DNA from 4 places in the Cupriavidus sp. GW823-FHT07B10 genome. Region 2 is predicted to be linked to each of the others. Evidence: predicted binding sites of a transcription regulator. Region 2 holds the regulator's gene; each other region holds the start of a gene.
What was found. Region 2 encodes FNR, which switches genes on or off when oxygen is low (the NO sensors DNR and NnrR bind a similar motif). Its sites were predicted from a motif close to TTGATNNNNATCAA; they were not measured.
Positions count from the first base shown of each region.

Region 1 (3,774 bases), on a different contig from region 2:
GCGGCTCGCCTGCTTGTCCCCGAACGAAGCCTGAGCGCTTCTTCTTCCCCTTCCAGTTCCGTCGCTTCTCTTTCGCGGGATCGTCCCTGAACCGCCGCGAACTTGCTTGCGCGGTGTCGTGCCCGCGGCGACACGTCCGAGCGGCAGGCTCAGCGACGCGGACAGGGTGTCGTGGCGCAGAGCAGCCAGTCGTCCTCGAGCGTATTGACCGGCAGCCGGAACGTCACCTCGAGCGGCTCGCCAGCGACGACGATGTCGCGCATCTGGTCCCGCCCCTGGTAGCCGACCGCGAGCCGATAGGCACCCGGCCTGAGTCGCATATAGAACAGCGGCCCGCTAGCCGTAGTGTGCAGCACCGGGCGGCCCTCCTGGCTGGCCACGACCACCGTGGCACCGCCCAGCGGCTTCCCGCGCCCGGCATCCACCATCGTCAGCCGTACATTGAAACGCGCGGCGATGGCCAGCATGCTTTGCATGCCCGCCTCATCGTCTCCACCCGATACGTAGGAAACGCCGTGCTGCTCCATGATCTGCACGCCAGCGGGCGCGGCGCGAGTGGCGCAACCCGCCGCCGCAACGGCAATCGCCAGCGACGACAGGCCGAGGCCTAGGCTTCTTGAAACCTGCATTTGCGTCACTCCGGAAGAATTATTGGGGTTTTCGCAGGCCGGAACCGAACGGTCAGGGCGTATCGCCGCGCGACTGCTGCCGAACGAGCAGCACGGGGCGAACCGTCTTGCTGACCACGTGCTCCGAGACCGAGCCCAGCACCATGCGCCGCACGCCGCGATGGCCGTGTGTGCCCATGACGATCAGGTCCGCGCTCCAGTGGTCCGCTTCCGCGATGATCGCCTCGGCAATCTTCGCAGGGGTGCCGGGCGTCTCGGCCAACCTGCTGCTCCAGCGCACGCCGGCGGCACTGAAGCGCTCGCCGGCACGAGCCAGCACCTGCTTGCCATAGGCAATGATGTCGGCCATCAGCCAGTGCCGGTCACCCGGGCTGACCTCGAAGAACAGGTCGCTGTCGTCGACGACGAACATGGCGCTGACCTCGGCGTCGGTGGTCAGCGCCATCGACACGGCCTGCTCCAGGGCATTCAAGGATGAACGGCTGCCATCGAGGGCTAGGAGAATGCGGCGGTACATGGCGACCTCGGCTTTGGCTGTGGTTCATCCCAAATTAGCGGTCGCAAGGACATGCGGGTTGATGCCAGTCAACCAAGCCAGCCACACCGCTGTGATTCGGCTCATGGCAGTGCTGCTGCACCAGGGGTGGCCGACAGCAACGTGTCGGCCGATACTGGCGGCCGCGCTCAGGTCAGCACCTGCTCGGCGGGTACATGGGCGTAGCCATGGGCGCTTGCGACGGCCGCATAAGTCACACTCCCGCGACAGATATTCAGCCCGGCCCGCAGGTAGGGGTCGTCTGAGAGCGCGCGGGACCATCCCTTGTCGGCAAGGGCCATCGCATGACCGATCGTGGCGTTGTTCAGGGCAAAGGTGGAGGTCCTCGCCACCGCTGCCGGCATGTTGGTCACGCAGTAGTGCAGCACGCCGTCCACCACATAGGTCGGATCCGTATGGCTGGTCGGGCGCGATGTCTCGGCGCAGCCTCCCTGGTCTATCGCCACATCCACCAGCACCGAACCCGCTTTCATGCGCGCGACCATCGCACGCGTGACCAGCCTGGGCGCCTCGGCGCCAGGCACCAGCACCGCGCCGATGACCGCATCGGCCGAGAGCAACGCGCGCTCGATACTGTCAGCGCTGGAGTAGACCGTCACGACTCGATTGCCGTACACGGAGCCGAGATGCCGCAGTCGTTCGATATTCTTGTCCAATACCGTCACGCGCGCCCCCATGCCAACCGCGATCTGGACAGCATTGGCGCCCACCACGCCGGCGCCGATCACCACGACATGTGCCGGCGCGACGCCCGGGACGCCGCCGAGCAGCAGTCCCATGCCGCCGTTCGGCTTCTCGAGGTAGGCTGCCGCCACCTGGACCGACATGCGGCCGGCGACCTCGCTCATGGGGGCCAGCAGCGGCAGACCACCGTCAGGCCCCGTAACCGTCTCATAGGCGATGCAGACCGCGCCGGATTGCAGCAGCGCGGCAGTCAGCTCACGGTCCGCGGCCAGGTGCAGGTATGCATAGAGGATCTGCCCGGGCCTGAGCAGCGCCAGTTCGCGTGGTTGTGGCTCCTTGACCTTGACAATCATCTGGGCCCGGTCGTACACGGCCTTCGCATCGGCAGCCAGCTTCGCGCCAGCCGCTTCGTATTGCGCGTCGGAAAGGCCAAGCGCGGCCCCGGCCCCGGCCTGGACCATGACCTGGTGACCGCGGCTGACAAGTTCGCGCACGCAGGCAGGCGCCAGGCCAACCCGGTACTCGTTGTCCTTGACTTCTTTAGGCACGCCGATCCACATGGCCTTTGCTCACGCGGGTGGTAATTCCGGCAGATTCCGCACCAGGTGCTTGAATCCTCAGTCCACGGCCGGATGCACCGAGGCCTGTCCGTGGCCACACGTACGGCGACACCTGCATGGCAGCCTCGATGTCGGCAGATATCGAAATAATTATAGGGCCCAAGGGTTACATAGCTGCCCAGCCATTTCACATCCAAATATCGCCATTCTCGCCCCCTCGGCGGACGCCGCAAGATGTGATTGATGTTTGCCATCACCACTTGCCGGAAGCACCACCACCGCCAAAGCCGCCGCCACCGCCGCCGAATCCCCCGGGGCCCGACCGGCCGCCATATCTTCCCGAGCGGCCGCCGATAGCCAGCAAGCGCATGTGCGGGCCACCCATCAGCGTGAACAAGAGCGCGATTGCCCCTGCAACGATGCCGGCAAAGATGGCGCCAGAAAGCATCCACGCGACCACTCCAACGGCCCCACCCGTCGCGACTGCACCCGGGAAGCGCCCCAGCATGGAACGCAGTAACCCACCCAGAACCAGAGTGAGCACAAGCAGGATTGGCATCAGTTGCCGGACGGGGTCACCCGTATCCCCTGCTCTTTCCTCCGGAGGTGGCAGTGGCTCCCCTTCGATGACCCCAAGCATGCGGTCGATGCCCGCAGACACACCGCCATAGAAGTCGCCCCGCTTGAATCGGGGCACGATATCATCACTGATGATGCGCTTGCTCGCGGCGTCAGTCAGGACGCCTTCGAGCCCGTAACCCACCTCAATACGAAGCGTGCGGTCGTCCTTGGCGATGATGAGCAGCGCGCCGTCATCAACGCGGTTACGTCCCAGCTTCCATTGCTCGACCACGCGAAGCGAATACTGTTCGATGGTTTCCGGTTGGGTAGTGGGAACCATGAGAACTGCAACCTGAGCTCCCTTCCTGGCTTCGAAGGCCTGCAGCGTCTGGTCCAGGGACGCCTGCTGTGCGCGCGTTAGCGTACCAGTCAGGTCAGTCACTCGCGCCGTCAATGACGGAACGGCAACCTCGGCGATGGCTCCGGGAAACACGAAGGCAGTCAGCACCAGAAGCAGGCCTCGCGCGGCCGTGCGCAGGTTCAACTGGCACCACCGAGGGCGCTGGCCGCAGCGGCCCAGACTAATGGCTGGCATGACGAGCACCGCCCACATCTTGCGCACGGCACACCTCCGCAACGAAAGGTCTCTTGACTTCCCTCAGCGGACCCAGGTGTCAGCAGCTGACAAGATCCGTATGTCCGAAGCCCTTGGAATAGTCGAGCACGGAAATGACTGTCGGGGTCACCCTGAATATTCGGACGTCCTCCGCGGTTGGCATCGGCA
Region 1 covers NZ_JBXAGS010000010.1:76,876-80,649, forward strand. The annotation lists gene AC1Q6V_RS20885 (carboxypeptidase-like regulatory domain-containing protein) at 150-629, opposite strand; gene AC1Q6V_RS20890 (universal stress protein) at 682-1,146, opposite strand; gene ald (alanine dehydrogenase) at 1,314-2,429, opposite strand; gene AC1Q6V_RS20900 (TPM domain-containing protein) at 2,683-3,534, opposite strand; gene AC1Q6V_RS20905 (pyridoxamine 5'-phosphate oxidase family protein) at 3,665-3,774, opposite strand, start outside.
Region 1: the regulator FNR is predicted to act here: its motif matches at 1,205-1,218, upstream of AC1Q6V_RS20890 (universal stress protein).

Region 2 (3,774 bases):
AGTTCTACATCTTCGGGCTGGTGCTGTGGCCGCAGGACGTCATCTACCTGGCGGTGCTGCTGGTCATCTCGGCGCTGGCGCTGTTCCTGTTCACGGCGATCGCGGGGCGGCTGTTCTGCGGCTATGCCTGTCCGCAGACGGTCTACACCGAGATCTTCATGTGGATCGAACGGCGGGTCGAAGGCGACCGCATCGCACGCATCCGGCTCGATGGCGATCCGTGGAGCCTGCGCAAGTTCCGTCTCAAGGCGACCAAGCACTTCCTGTGGGTGCTGATTGCGCTCTGGACCGGCTTTACCTTCATCGGCTATTTCGCACCGATCCGCGAACTGGGCGGCGAGGTGCTCAGCCTGTCGCTGGGGCCGTGGCAGTCGTTCTGGATGCTGTTCTACGCGTTCGCCACCTGGGGCAATGCGGGCTTCATGCGCGAGCAGGTGTGCAAGTACATGTGCCCGTATGCGCGTTTCCAGAGCGTGATGGTGGATCGCGATACCTATGTCGTGACCTACGACGTCGGCCGCGGCGAGCCGCGCGGAAGCCGGTCGCGCAAGACCGACCACCACAAGGCGGGGCTTGGCGACTGCGTCAACTGCAGCATCTGCGTGCAGGTGTGCCCGACGGGCATCGATATCCGCGATGGCCTGCAGTACGAGTGCATCGGCTGCGGCGCCTGCATCGACGCCTGCGACCAGGTCATGGACAAGATGGAATATCCGCGCGGCCTGATCCGGTACACCTCGGAAAACGCGATGCGCAAGGGCTTGTCCGCGGCGGCATCACGCAAGCGCCTGCTGCGCCCGCGCGTGGTCATTTATTCCGTGATCTGGGTGGCGTTGCTGGCCGGGTTCATGGCTTCGATCGCGCTGCGCACGCCGCTGAAGGTCGACATCATCCGCGACCGTGGTGCGCTCGGCCGTGAAGTGGAAGGCCGCTGGATCGAGAATGTCTATCGCCTGCAGCTGATCAACACCACCGAAGCGCCGATGCAGATCAGCGTGCGCGCCGACAGCGACGAACTGAAGAACCTGACCGTGGAATACGACAAGCAGGCCGAATCGCTGGCGCCGACGTCCAACCGGTTGCTGCCGATCCGGATCCGCGTGCCGATCGAGGCCGCGGCGCAGGGCACGCACAAGATCAACGTGACGGTGACGAGCGAAGGCACGGAGCGGGGGCATGCCGAAATCCGGCAATCCACCAGTTTCATCGTGCCGCGCGATTTGTGAAGCTAGGTCGTCAAGATGAAGGGGGCAAGATGAGTCAGCAAGGCAATCCGTGGTGGAAGGAGCCGTGGCCGTGGCTGTTGATGAGCGGCCCGCTGGTGGCGATGGTGGCGTGTGGCGTGACGATCTGGCTGGCATCCACGCATCCGGACATGCCGGTGCAGGGTGCAACGCGCCATGGCCTGGTGGTCGAGAAGGCCGACGCCGCGCCGCCCAAGGCTGCCGCTGTGAGGCAGCCATGAGGTTGCGCTGGCTGATGTGGGTACTCTGGCCGGCGTTCCTGATGGCCGGGTTCGCGACCGCGACGGTGTTTTCGGTGGTGGATCCCGGTGACCTGAACTTCTTCGGCCAGCCGATCGAAGCGTCCCGCGAATCGGTCTACACCGTTGGTTTCCTGATGGCCTGGGTGTTCTGCGCGTTGTCCAGCGGACTGACGCTCTACACCATGCCGACGCGGCTCAGCGATACCGACGAACTGGAATAAGCGGATCGGTGTGAGGTCTGCGCTGCCATGTCCGCATGCGGTACCTGGCAGCGCCTTGGCCGCTTAGCAGGAGCGGCTGTAGAGCTGCTTGATGCCGTCGATGTCCACGAGCTTGACGTGGCGCTGGCGAATCTGGATCAGGCCGGCTTCGGCAAAGCGGGAGAACAGGCGGCTGACGGTTTCGAGCTTCAGGCCCAGGTAGCTGCCGATCTCTTCGCGGCTCATGCGCATCACGAACTCGGACGCCGAATAGCCGCGTGCCGACAGGCGCTCAGAGAGGTTGATCAGGAAGGCGGCAAGCCGTTCCTCGGCGCGCATCGAGCCCAGCGTGACCAGCATCAGTTGGTCATGCGTGATTTCCTTGCCCATCAGGCGCAGGAACTGCTGCTGCAGCGACGGCAGGTCTGCCGACAGGGACTGCAACTCGCTCATGCGGACCACGCAGACTTCGGTGTCCTCCAGCGCGGCGGCATCGGAGGCATGCTGCATCTCGCCCAGCCCGTCGAGACCGACAATTTCGCCGGGCAGGTGGAAGCCGGTAATCTGCGAGCGGCCGTCTTCAGTGGTGACGTGGGTCTTGAGCGTGCCAAAGCGCACGGCATAGACCGCGGTGAGCGGATCGCCCATGCGATACAGGGTTTCACCCTTGTGCACACGGATGCGTTCCTGAACCAGCGTGTCCATCTTGGCGAGGTCTTGCTGCGACATGCCGACCGGAAGGCACAGCTGCCCCATCGCACAGGTGGAGCAGCGTGGTGACATCTCGGTAATGGGAATGGAGGTGAGCAATTGGAACCTGCTAGAAATGGCAGCGAGGGCGCGATAACGGCATTTTACCGTGCGATGTGATGTGGTAGGGAGTGAGAATTGACACTTGGCGTACTGATCAGCGTTTTTCTGCTGGCTTTGCTGGGCGGGGTCCACTGCGCCGCCATGTGCGGCGGCGTGGCGCTGGCCGTGGAGCAGCGTCACGGCGCGGCGGCGACGATCAGTCTGGTGCCCAGCCGTGCCGCCTGGCTCGGCGAGTTGCTGATAATGCACCTGGGCCGGATCTCGACCTATATGCTGCTTGGGGCCGCGCTAGGCGCGGTCGGTGCTTCGGCGTGGAAACAGGACTATCTGCCGGTGCAGCGCTGGCTGTTCGGCGCGGGCAGCGTCATGCTGCTGTGGTCGGGCTGGCGGTTGCTGCGCGGCAACACGTTTACCGTCGACTGGCTGGAGCGGCTGGCGTCGCGTGCCAGCGCAGCGGTGGCGCGCCGGCTGGGTGGCGTGGCACGCGGCATGCCGTCCTTTGTGCGCGCACGCGGCGGCCTGGCGCGGAGATACGGCGTGGGCCTGGCGTGGGGGCTGGTGCCGTGCGGCATGGTCTATGGGGCGCTCACGCTCGCGCTGCTGGCGGGCAATGCGGCGTCCGGCGCACTCGTGATGGGCGTGTTCGGGCTCGGCACACTGCCTAACCTGCTGGTGCTCTCCGGCCTGTCAGGCTATTTGCGTACGCTGTCGCGACGTCCCGGCGTGCGCCTGGGGGCCGGCCTGGCGGTAATGGCGTTCGGCGGCCTTGGCATTGCGCGAGCGGTGCTGTTGCCACATTCGCTGGCCGAGCATGGATTCTGCCTGGTGTTCTGAGGCGCCGGCGCTGCGCCGGCAACGGATGATGGTTGCAGGCGGGGGCGGGAATGCCATACAATCGCCAACATTGCGGTATCGCGCGGTGTCTTGTGAGCCGCGGTAAGCAGCGGGCGAGCAGCGCCAGGCGGCCTTCATACCAGAAGGTGAGTTCAGGGCAGGGGAAGCGGAAGGTTTTCGATGCCCGTCCCGTCCCCACAGTCCATCCGGTTCAAAAGATCTGGTTCAAAAGTCCGGCTGGCACTGCGGTGTTGGCGATGCCGGCCTTGCTCCCGATACCCGTTTTTCTTGCGTCCGAGGCCTTCAGTTCGCTGACAGCGACGTCCGGTATGTGCGGACGCGCTACGCAAGAGGTTCGCTGGCTGGCCCATAACGGCATGCGAACGATCTCCTGCCGGAACGCCCGGCAACTCGATGCAAAGATAGGGAAGTGCACGGCTT
Region 2 covers NZ_JBXAGS010000021.1:84,230-88,003, forward strand. The annotation lists gene ccoG (cytochrome c oxidase accessory protein CcoG) at 1-1,226, shown strand, start outside; gene AC1Q6V_RS29750 (membrane protein) at 1,256-1,465, shown strand; gene AC1Q6V_RS29755 (hypothetical protein) at 1,462-1,707, shown strand; gene fnr (fumarate/nitrate reduction transcriptional regulator Fnr) at 1,771-2,496, opposite strand; gene AC1Q6V_RS29765 (sulfite exporter TauE/SafE family protein) at 2,575-3,333, shown strand.

Region 3 (3,774 bases), on a different contig from region 2:
CGGCCGTTAGCCAGACGACATTAGTCTGGCGTGAAGGGCGGCCAGATTCTAAGTGACTGCTCTGGATTTGAACCGTTGTCTGCGCCGGTTCGTAGGCAGTTCAACTATGGAGCTTGCGCATCCGCATGTCCTCGATCATGCGCTGGCGCGGCGGGCTGATGGTAGGCGTCGGGATTGACATGGCTGTGCTCCTGTCGAGAATCGAGGCAAATTGCCTCGATTCTCAACATAGGGAACAGCACAGGCGGTTCAGTCACTTTGTGCAATGGCCGGAGGGCTACCGCGCGAGCGGTTTAGTCCACTGGCCGGACCCGGACGACCGCGCAGGTTGGTGGATGACTGTGATCGTAGACCGTGCCTCCTGCCCTACCTTCGACACGACGTTGCTGTCTCAGGACAGGTTCACTGCTTCACGGGCCAACTTCAACGAAGAGACCAGGCGGTGCACAGAACGCACGCCCGTGCCGACTTTTGAAAACATGCTGGCGGTACGACCTTATGCCACGCCTTAACATGGCCAGTCTTGCAGTGCTCAGCCATCTCACTTGCGTCGATCCGTTTCCATCACCGGGCCCTGGGCAGCATGCAGCGGGAATCGGCCTGGCCCGTCGACGCCGCACCCCGGCGAGGAGCCGGCGCGTCGTGTCGCGCTGGCGTGGCTGACCTCGGCCGATCCGGCAAATGCGGTGCGCCTCGCATCTGATGAAGAGCGCGGCGCGCTGCTATCTGCCTTTAGTACAGACTCAAGTAGCCCGGCGGGGTTACCATCAGCCGTTTCCCTCGTCCCCCCCCGAAGCCGTCGATCAGCGCATCCCATCTTGGCGGCGCGGTAAATACCTCATCCAGCAAGTCGAGGAATGCCCGCACGTTGGGGCTTGCGCGCCGGCTCTCGGGCCATAGCGCGGTAATGTTCGCGCGAGGGACCGCTAACCGCGGCATGACCGGGACCAGCTCCCCTCGCATCACATGCGTCGCCGCCAGATAGGTCGGCATGATGCCGATCCCGCCGCCGGCGATGACGATCGACGCCACCACGTCGCTTACATCCGCGACGATGCCCGCATCCGGAGCAATCTCGACCAGCTCCCCATCCACGGAAGACGGCCAGCGCAACGCCTGGCCCGAACTCTGGAAGCGGAATTTCACGCAGTCATGCCGATCCAGCTCCTCCGGGCGCGTGGGCGTGCCTTTCCGAGCCAGGTACGCGGGCGCGGCAAACGCGCAGATCCGGTGCGGCGCCAGATGGCGCGAGATCAGGCGGGAATTCGGGAGATCGCCTACGCGGATGGCGATATCGATGCCCTCGGCAACGAGGTCGGCCATCTGGTCGCGGATGCGCAGGTCGACCGCGAGGGCGGGATGCCGCGCGCGAAATAGCACCAGCGCCGGTGCCAGCACATGCACGCCGATCGGATACGGCGCCGCCACGCGGATTATCCCGGAAGGACCGTTTCTAGTGGAAATCGCGGCCTGCTGTATTTCCTCCGCTTCGTGCAACAGGCGCATCGCGCGCTCGCGCAACCCCTCGCCCTCGTGGGTCAGGCGCAACGACCTCGTTGTGCGGATGAACAGCGGGATCCCGAGCTGCTTCAACACGCTTTCACCCGGCACCACCGCCACCCCGCTGTTGGGCCGCACGCTCGGCGACGCCCGCGGCGGCTATGTCACGGAGCTCAGCGCACGGCTGCCGCTGAAGAAGATCGTTCCTATGCAACAGGCTGCCGCCGCCGTCATGTTCCTGATCCAGAACGACTTCATGAACGGCGAGACGCTGCACATCGACGGCGGCCAGCGCCTGGTTTGAGCCGGCCTTGCCGGCAGCCAACGGCCAGGTTCCGTTTGGCCGGGGACGACATTGACCTAGCCTCACGCCGGCCGGCGCTCTTCAACGATCTTCTTGTCGCTACTGGCTGACGTGCCGGGCCCGGACGTCGCGCGAACTCATGACTTTCTTCCTGCTGGCTCCATGAGCACCGAACCAGGCTAATTGCGGCGCACGAAAGAGCCGCCATCTGCGGCTGATCCTCTACTTACCGCTTTAGGAGTCCTGAGTGCTTCGAACGTTGCACCGACGCGATACCACCAATAAGTAGGCTTCGATAACCTCGCGTTGTTTGCGAGCATTGTTTCGGACGTCGCCGCGATTGCCCACCCATTCTTGAAGCCCTCGTCAACATTGTCGACAGCTTTTCTATTGTCGGACGGCGGCTGATAGTGCCTAGCACGAAGCGATCGGAGACCGCTCCATCGACAGCAAGGAGTCGGGCCATGCCGGGGGTAACATTCAGGTACGTGTGCGACGTACTCCGGCGCGGGTGGTACACCGGGTTCTGCCTGGTTACAGGTTTGAGAGCGTGCTGCTTTGACGTGAATCAATCACAGGCGGAAGAGCTTACGTAAGCTTGAATCGTTGCTATAGGAGGCCGGGATGACCATTGTCGTGCTACCGAGCGACGGCTCGCCATACAGCATTAGAGCCGCGAGAAGACTGGTTTCTCCCGGTCTCTTTGAGCGCCCGCTGGAAGTGCACCTAGTGCACGCGTTTCCCGATATCAGCGGCAGGGCGCAGGCATATTTCTCGAAGCCCCAGATCGATCAGTGGGCAAACGAGGCCGCAGATAACGCATTCCAGGCAATTCGCCCATTACTGAAGGCGGCTCACTGTGCGGTGACCGAACATGCTTGCATTGGTGAGCCAGCGCCACGAATCGTAGACGTGGTGCTAGCGTGCCGAGCCGACGTCATCGTCATGGGCACGCACGGCCGGGGCGCTTTCCTGTCGGCCGTCCTCGGGTCGGTGGCAGCGCGCGTGTTAGCTTCCTCTCCCGTTCCGGTCTTGCTGGTGCCTAAGCACCATGGCCATGACTGAAGTGCGGCCACGGTGACACGCGATAGAGGTGAGTCTGCAGCAGTGCATGTCTGCGGGTTCCGCTGCTAGCGCAGGGGGACGGCTGCCGTCACAGACCGCATGTTGTCGTGCCGTCGCTTGTCGGCAGCTCATGTACAATCGCCGATAGGGTGTCTACGCTGCACGTCGCAGTGAGACAGGTTAATGCGTTGGTCGGGCCGCCAACGCAAATGCTCTATGACTGTGGACCGACTCCCGCCCCCACCGCCCCCACCACGGCAACCATTGCCGCGTGCTCAAGTTTTAGCCGAGAAGGCATTCTCGGCGCTCGAACATTTTCTTCATATCGAGGCCGTCAGCGGCATTGTCCTGCTCGCCGCCGCCGGGATCGCGCTACTTTGGGCGAATTCCCCCGCTTCCCACAGCTACCACGCCCTATGGCATACCCCGCTCTCATTCGGGATAGGTAGCCATCTGGTATCGCAATCCCTGCATTTTTGGATCAACGACGCCCTGATGACCATCTTCTTTCTCGTCGTTGGGATGGAAATCCGGCGCGAAATCCATGAGGGAGCGCTGGCGAACGTGCGCCTTTCGGCCCTGCCAATGGCTGCGGCGCTTGGTGGCGTGATCGTCCCCGCGTTGATCTACCTCGCGATAAACACAGAGATGCCCCAGCGCCAGGGTTGGGCGGTGCCAACCGCTACTGACATCGCGTTCGCCGTCGGGGTGCTCGCGTTACTCGGCAAATCCATACCCGGCAACGTTCGAGTGTTCCTGCTCGCGCTGGCGATCATCGACGACATTGTCGCGGTCCTGATTATCGCAGTGGCCTTCTCGGGCGGGTTGGACTATGGGGGGCTTCTTGTTGCAGGTACAGGTATTCTAATGGTCCTGGGGCTGCAATGGATCGGCGTCGGAACCGC
Region 3 covers NZ_JBXAGS010000003.1:2,140-5,913, reverse strand. The annotation lists gene AC1Q6V_RS07760 (substrate binding domain-containing protein) at 733-1,596, opposite strand; gene AC1Q6V_RS07755 (SDR family oxidoreductase) at 1,565-1,804, shown strand; gene AC1Q6V_RS07750 (universal stress protein) at 2,429-2,869, shown strand; gene nhaA (Na+/H+ antiporter NhaA) at 3,086-3,774, shown strand, end outside.
Region 3: the regulator FNR is predicted to act here: its motif matches at 2,363-2,376, upstream of AC1Q6V_RS07750 (universal stress protein).

Region 4 (3,774 bases), on a different contig from region 2:
GCCGCCTCGGACTACATGGCCAACGCCGCCAAGTAAGTCCGCCTGCTGCAAACAAAAAGCCCGCGCACATTGCGCGGGCTTTTTTTCGTCCGTACCGCTTGCGCGGCCGCTACACCACGCGCGAGTACCGCGCCCGCGGCACGAAGCGCACCGGCTGCGCGCCATCGTTGGCGGCAACGGCCTGGGCACCCGTGGACGCTGGCCGCGCGGCGTCTTCGCGCAGGTAGCGGTCGAACACCATCGCCACGCGCCGCACCAGCAGCCGGCCCAGCGGCGTCACGGTGATGCGGTCCGGCGCGCATTGCACCAGTCCGTCCGCGCCCAGCGCGGCGAGGTCGGCCAGTTCCGGCGCAAAGGCCGTGCCGAAGCGGATGCCGTGGCGCGCTTCCAGCGCCGGGATATCGAGCACTCCATTGCACATCAGAGCGCCGATGATCTCGCGCCGCAGGTGGTCGTCGGCGCTCATCGCCACGCCGCGCGCCAGCGGCAGGCGGCCGTGGTCGAGCGCGCCGTAGTACTCGTCCAGCGTGCGCGCATTCTGCACGTAGCGCCCCGCGATCGCGCCGATCGCGGAAATGCCGAGCCCGACCTGGTCGTAGCCGGCATGCGTTGAGTAACCCTGGAAGTTGCGCTGCAGCCGCCCTTCGCGCTGGGCCACGGCGAGGTCGTCGTCGGGCAGCGCGAAATGGTCCATACCTATGTAGACGTAGCCCTCGGCGCTCAGCCGCTCGATGGTGGAGACCAGGATGTCGAGCTTCTCGCCGGCGGGCGGCAAGGCGTTTTCATCGATGCGGCGTTGCGGCTTGAACACATGCGGCAGGTGCGCGTAGCTATAGACCGAGAGCCGGTCGGGGCGCAGCGCCAGCACCTGATCGATGGTGCGGCCAAAGCGCGCCGCGGTCTGGTGCGGCAGGCCGTAGATCAGGTCCAGGCTGACCGAGCGGAAACCCAGCGTGCGTGCGGCATCCACCACGGCGCGGGTCTCTTCGAAGGGCTGGATGCGATGGATGGCCTGCTGGACCTTGGGATCGAAATCCTGCACGCCCAGGCTGACGCGGTTGAAGCCCAGTTCGGCCAGCAGCGCCATGCGGGCGTGGTCGACGCGGCGCGGATCGATCTCGATCGAATGCTCGCCCTCGGCCGCCAGCTCGAAATGCTCATGCAGCAGCGCCATCACGCGGCGCATCTCGCCGGGGTCGAGGAAGGTCGGCGTGCCCCCGCCCCAGTGCGACTGCAGCACCTGGCGACGCGGCCCGAGCCGGTCTGCCACCAGCGCCATTTCGCGGCCCAGGTAGTTGACGTAGCGGGCGCTGCGGCCATGGTCGCGCGTGATGATCTTGTTGCAGCCGCAGTAGTAGCAGATGTTCTCGCAGAACGGGATATGCAGGTACAGCGACAGCGGCGCCGGCGCGTCGGCGCGGCAGGCGGCCAGTGCGTCGTGGTACAGCGACAGGTCGGGGCCGTTGTGGAAGCGGTCGGCCGTCGGGTACGAGGTATAGCGCGGGCCGTTGCCGTCGATGCGGCCGGCCAGCGCACGGAAGTCGGACAGCGCGCGGCGGTCGGGCGCAGGGGAAGGTATGGCAGACGGGATCATGGGGGCGCGGGGGTATGAGTGTATGACGGCCCATCGTAGGGCCGCACCGCCGCCGGCGCGTTGACCGCCGTCAAGCGCGGGCATTGGACCCTGCGGGCGGCAGGCGTCACATTGGTGTCATGTGCGGCGGATACGCTGCGCGCCACCGCCGGCCCGCGCGTCACCTGCCCCCTGCAATGCCAACTCCCGACCAGACTCCGATGTTTCCGCCGTACCTACCGCTGCGCAGGCACCTGGCAGCACCGGCCCGGCACCGGCGCCGCCTGCTTGCCGCCGCCGGCGCGGCCCTGGCCCTGCCCGCCTGGCCAGCACTGTCGCAGGCGCGCCGCACGATCGTGGTCGGCCACCTGCTCGACCGCGGCGGCGCACAAGCCGACCTTGCGCGCGACTACCTGGCCGGGGCCAAGGTCATGTTCGACGCCGTCAACGCCGGCAACGGCCCGGTGCGCATCGCGCACGTGGTCCGCGACGCCGATCCCGACCCGCGCCGCGCGCTGGCGCAGGCGGTGTCGCTGGCCGATACCGACCGCGCCGAGCTGCTGTTCGGCCCGGGCGACCGGCTGTTGCCGGCGCTGGCGGCATCGGCCGAGCTGGGCCGGCGCGGCGTGCAGATCGTGGCGCCGCTGTCGGGCCTTGCGCTGACGGCCGACAACGTCTGGTTCACCCGTGCCGACTACCAGGCCGAACTGGACGCGGCGGTACGCCAGCTGCGCAGCTACGGCATGACCAGCATCGCGCTGGCCCTGGCGCCGGACTTCGCCGCCCCGTCGCTGGCCCGGCTGGAGGCGCAGACCGGGACGCGCGCGGTGCCGCTCGACGCCAATCCCGAGGCCGCCGCCCGGCGCATCGCCGCCACCCGCCCGGGCGCGGTGATCGTGGCGGGCGATACCCTCGCCTACGCCGGACTGGGCCGCGCGCTGGCGGTGCAGGGCTGGTACGGTTTCCTGGTCGGGCTGTCGTCGGTCAGCGCCACCGCCGCGCGCGAAATCCTGGGCGCTGGCTACAACGGCGGCATGGTGCTGACCCAGGTCGCGCCCGGGCCGCAACAGGCCACGCTGCGGGTGGTGAAGGAACACGTGGCGCGCATGAAGCAATACCTGGATGAGCCGCCGTCGCCGGCCACGCTGGCCGGCTATATCGGCGCGGCATGGCTGGCGCGCGCGCTGGCCGGCCTGCGCGGCAGCGGCGCGGCCGAGATGCGGCGGGCACTGCAGGGGCGCGTGGACGTGGGCGATTTCCCGCTCGACTTCACGCACGGGCAGCGCGGCTCGCAGTACGTCACGCTGGCGGCGTCAGCCGCGCGGTAGGGACAGGCGCGCGGGCAGGCCGCCTTCGGGGCGGTTGCTCAGGGTCAGCTCGCCGCCATGGCGCGCGGCAATGTCGGCCGCGATCGACAACCCCATGCCGACCCCGCCGGTGGCGCGGCTGCGCGAGGATTCGACGCAGTAGAACGGCTCGAGCAGCACAGCCGCCATACCAGGTATGCCTGCACCCGGCGTCTTGTCAGCCTGGTATGCCTTTGTATCGGGACTGTAGCGCCCCGTTCAGCCCGGGGCCGTCTTGCCGCCGGTTCCCAGCAGTGCCTTGAGCGCGCCGAGCCGGTCCTTGGGGCTCATCGCCGGGGTTTCATCCACCGGCGCAGGCGCCTCCTCCAGCTTCATCTCGCCGATAAAGCGCGAAGGCTGGCACGAGTAGGTTTCGCGCGCACGCTTGCGCTTCTTGCACCAGCTGACATGCAGGCTGCGCTGGGCGCGGGTGATGCCGACATACATCAGCCGCCGCTCTTCCTCGATCTTCTCGTCGCTCATGTCCTCGTCTTCGCGGCAGTGCGGCAGGATGCCCTCCTCCACACCGACCAGGAACACGTGCGGATACTCCAGCCCCTTGGACGCATGCAGCGTGGACAGCCGCACCGCGTCGGGATCTTCCTCGCGGCCTTCCAGCATGCTCATCAGCGCCACGGTCTGGGTCAGCTCCAGCAGGTTCTTGCCTTCGCTGCCGAAGCCGTCGGCATTGTCGAAACCGGTGGCTTCCTCGCCCTCGGCGCCTTCGGGCTTGGTGCCCTTGCGCTTGAGCCAGTCCAGGAATTCCAGCGTGTTGGTCCAGCGCGACTGCGCCTGCCGTTCGTCGAAGCTGTCGTACAGGTAGGCCTCGTAGTGGATCCCTTCCATCAGGTCGTC
Region 4 covers NZ_JBXAGS010000015.1:55,021-58,794, reverse strand. The annotation lists gene AC1Q6V_RS25650 (c-type cytochrome) at 1-36, shown strand, start outside; gene hemN (oxygen-independent coproporphyrinogen III oxidase) at 110-1,594, opposite strand; gene AC1Q6V_RS25640 (ABC transporter substrate-binding protein) at 1,771-2,901, shown strand; partial or broken gene AC1Q6V_RS25635 (ATP-binding protein) at 2,887-3,081, opposite strand; gene AC1Q6V_RS25630 (UvrD-helicase domain-containing protein) at 3,139-3,774, opposite strand, start outside.
Region 4: the regulator FNR is predicted to act here: its motif matches at 1,655-1,668, upstream of hemN (oxygen-independent coproporphyrinogen III oxidase).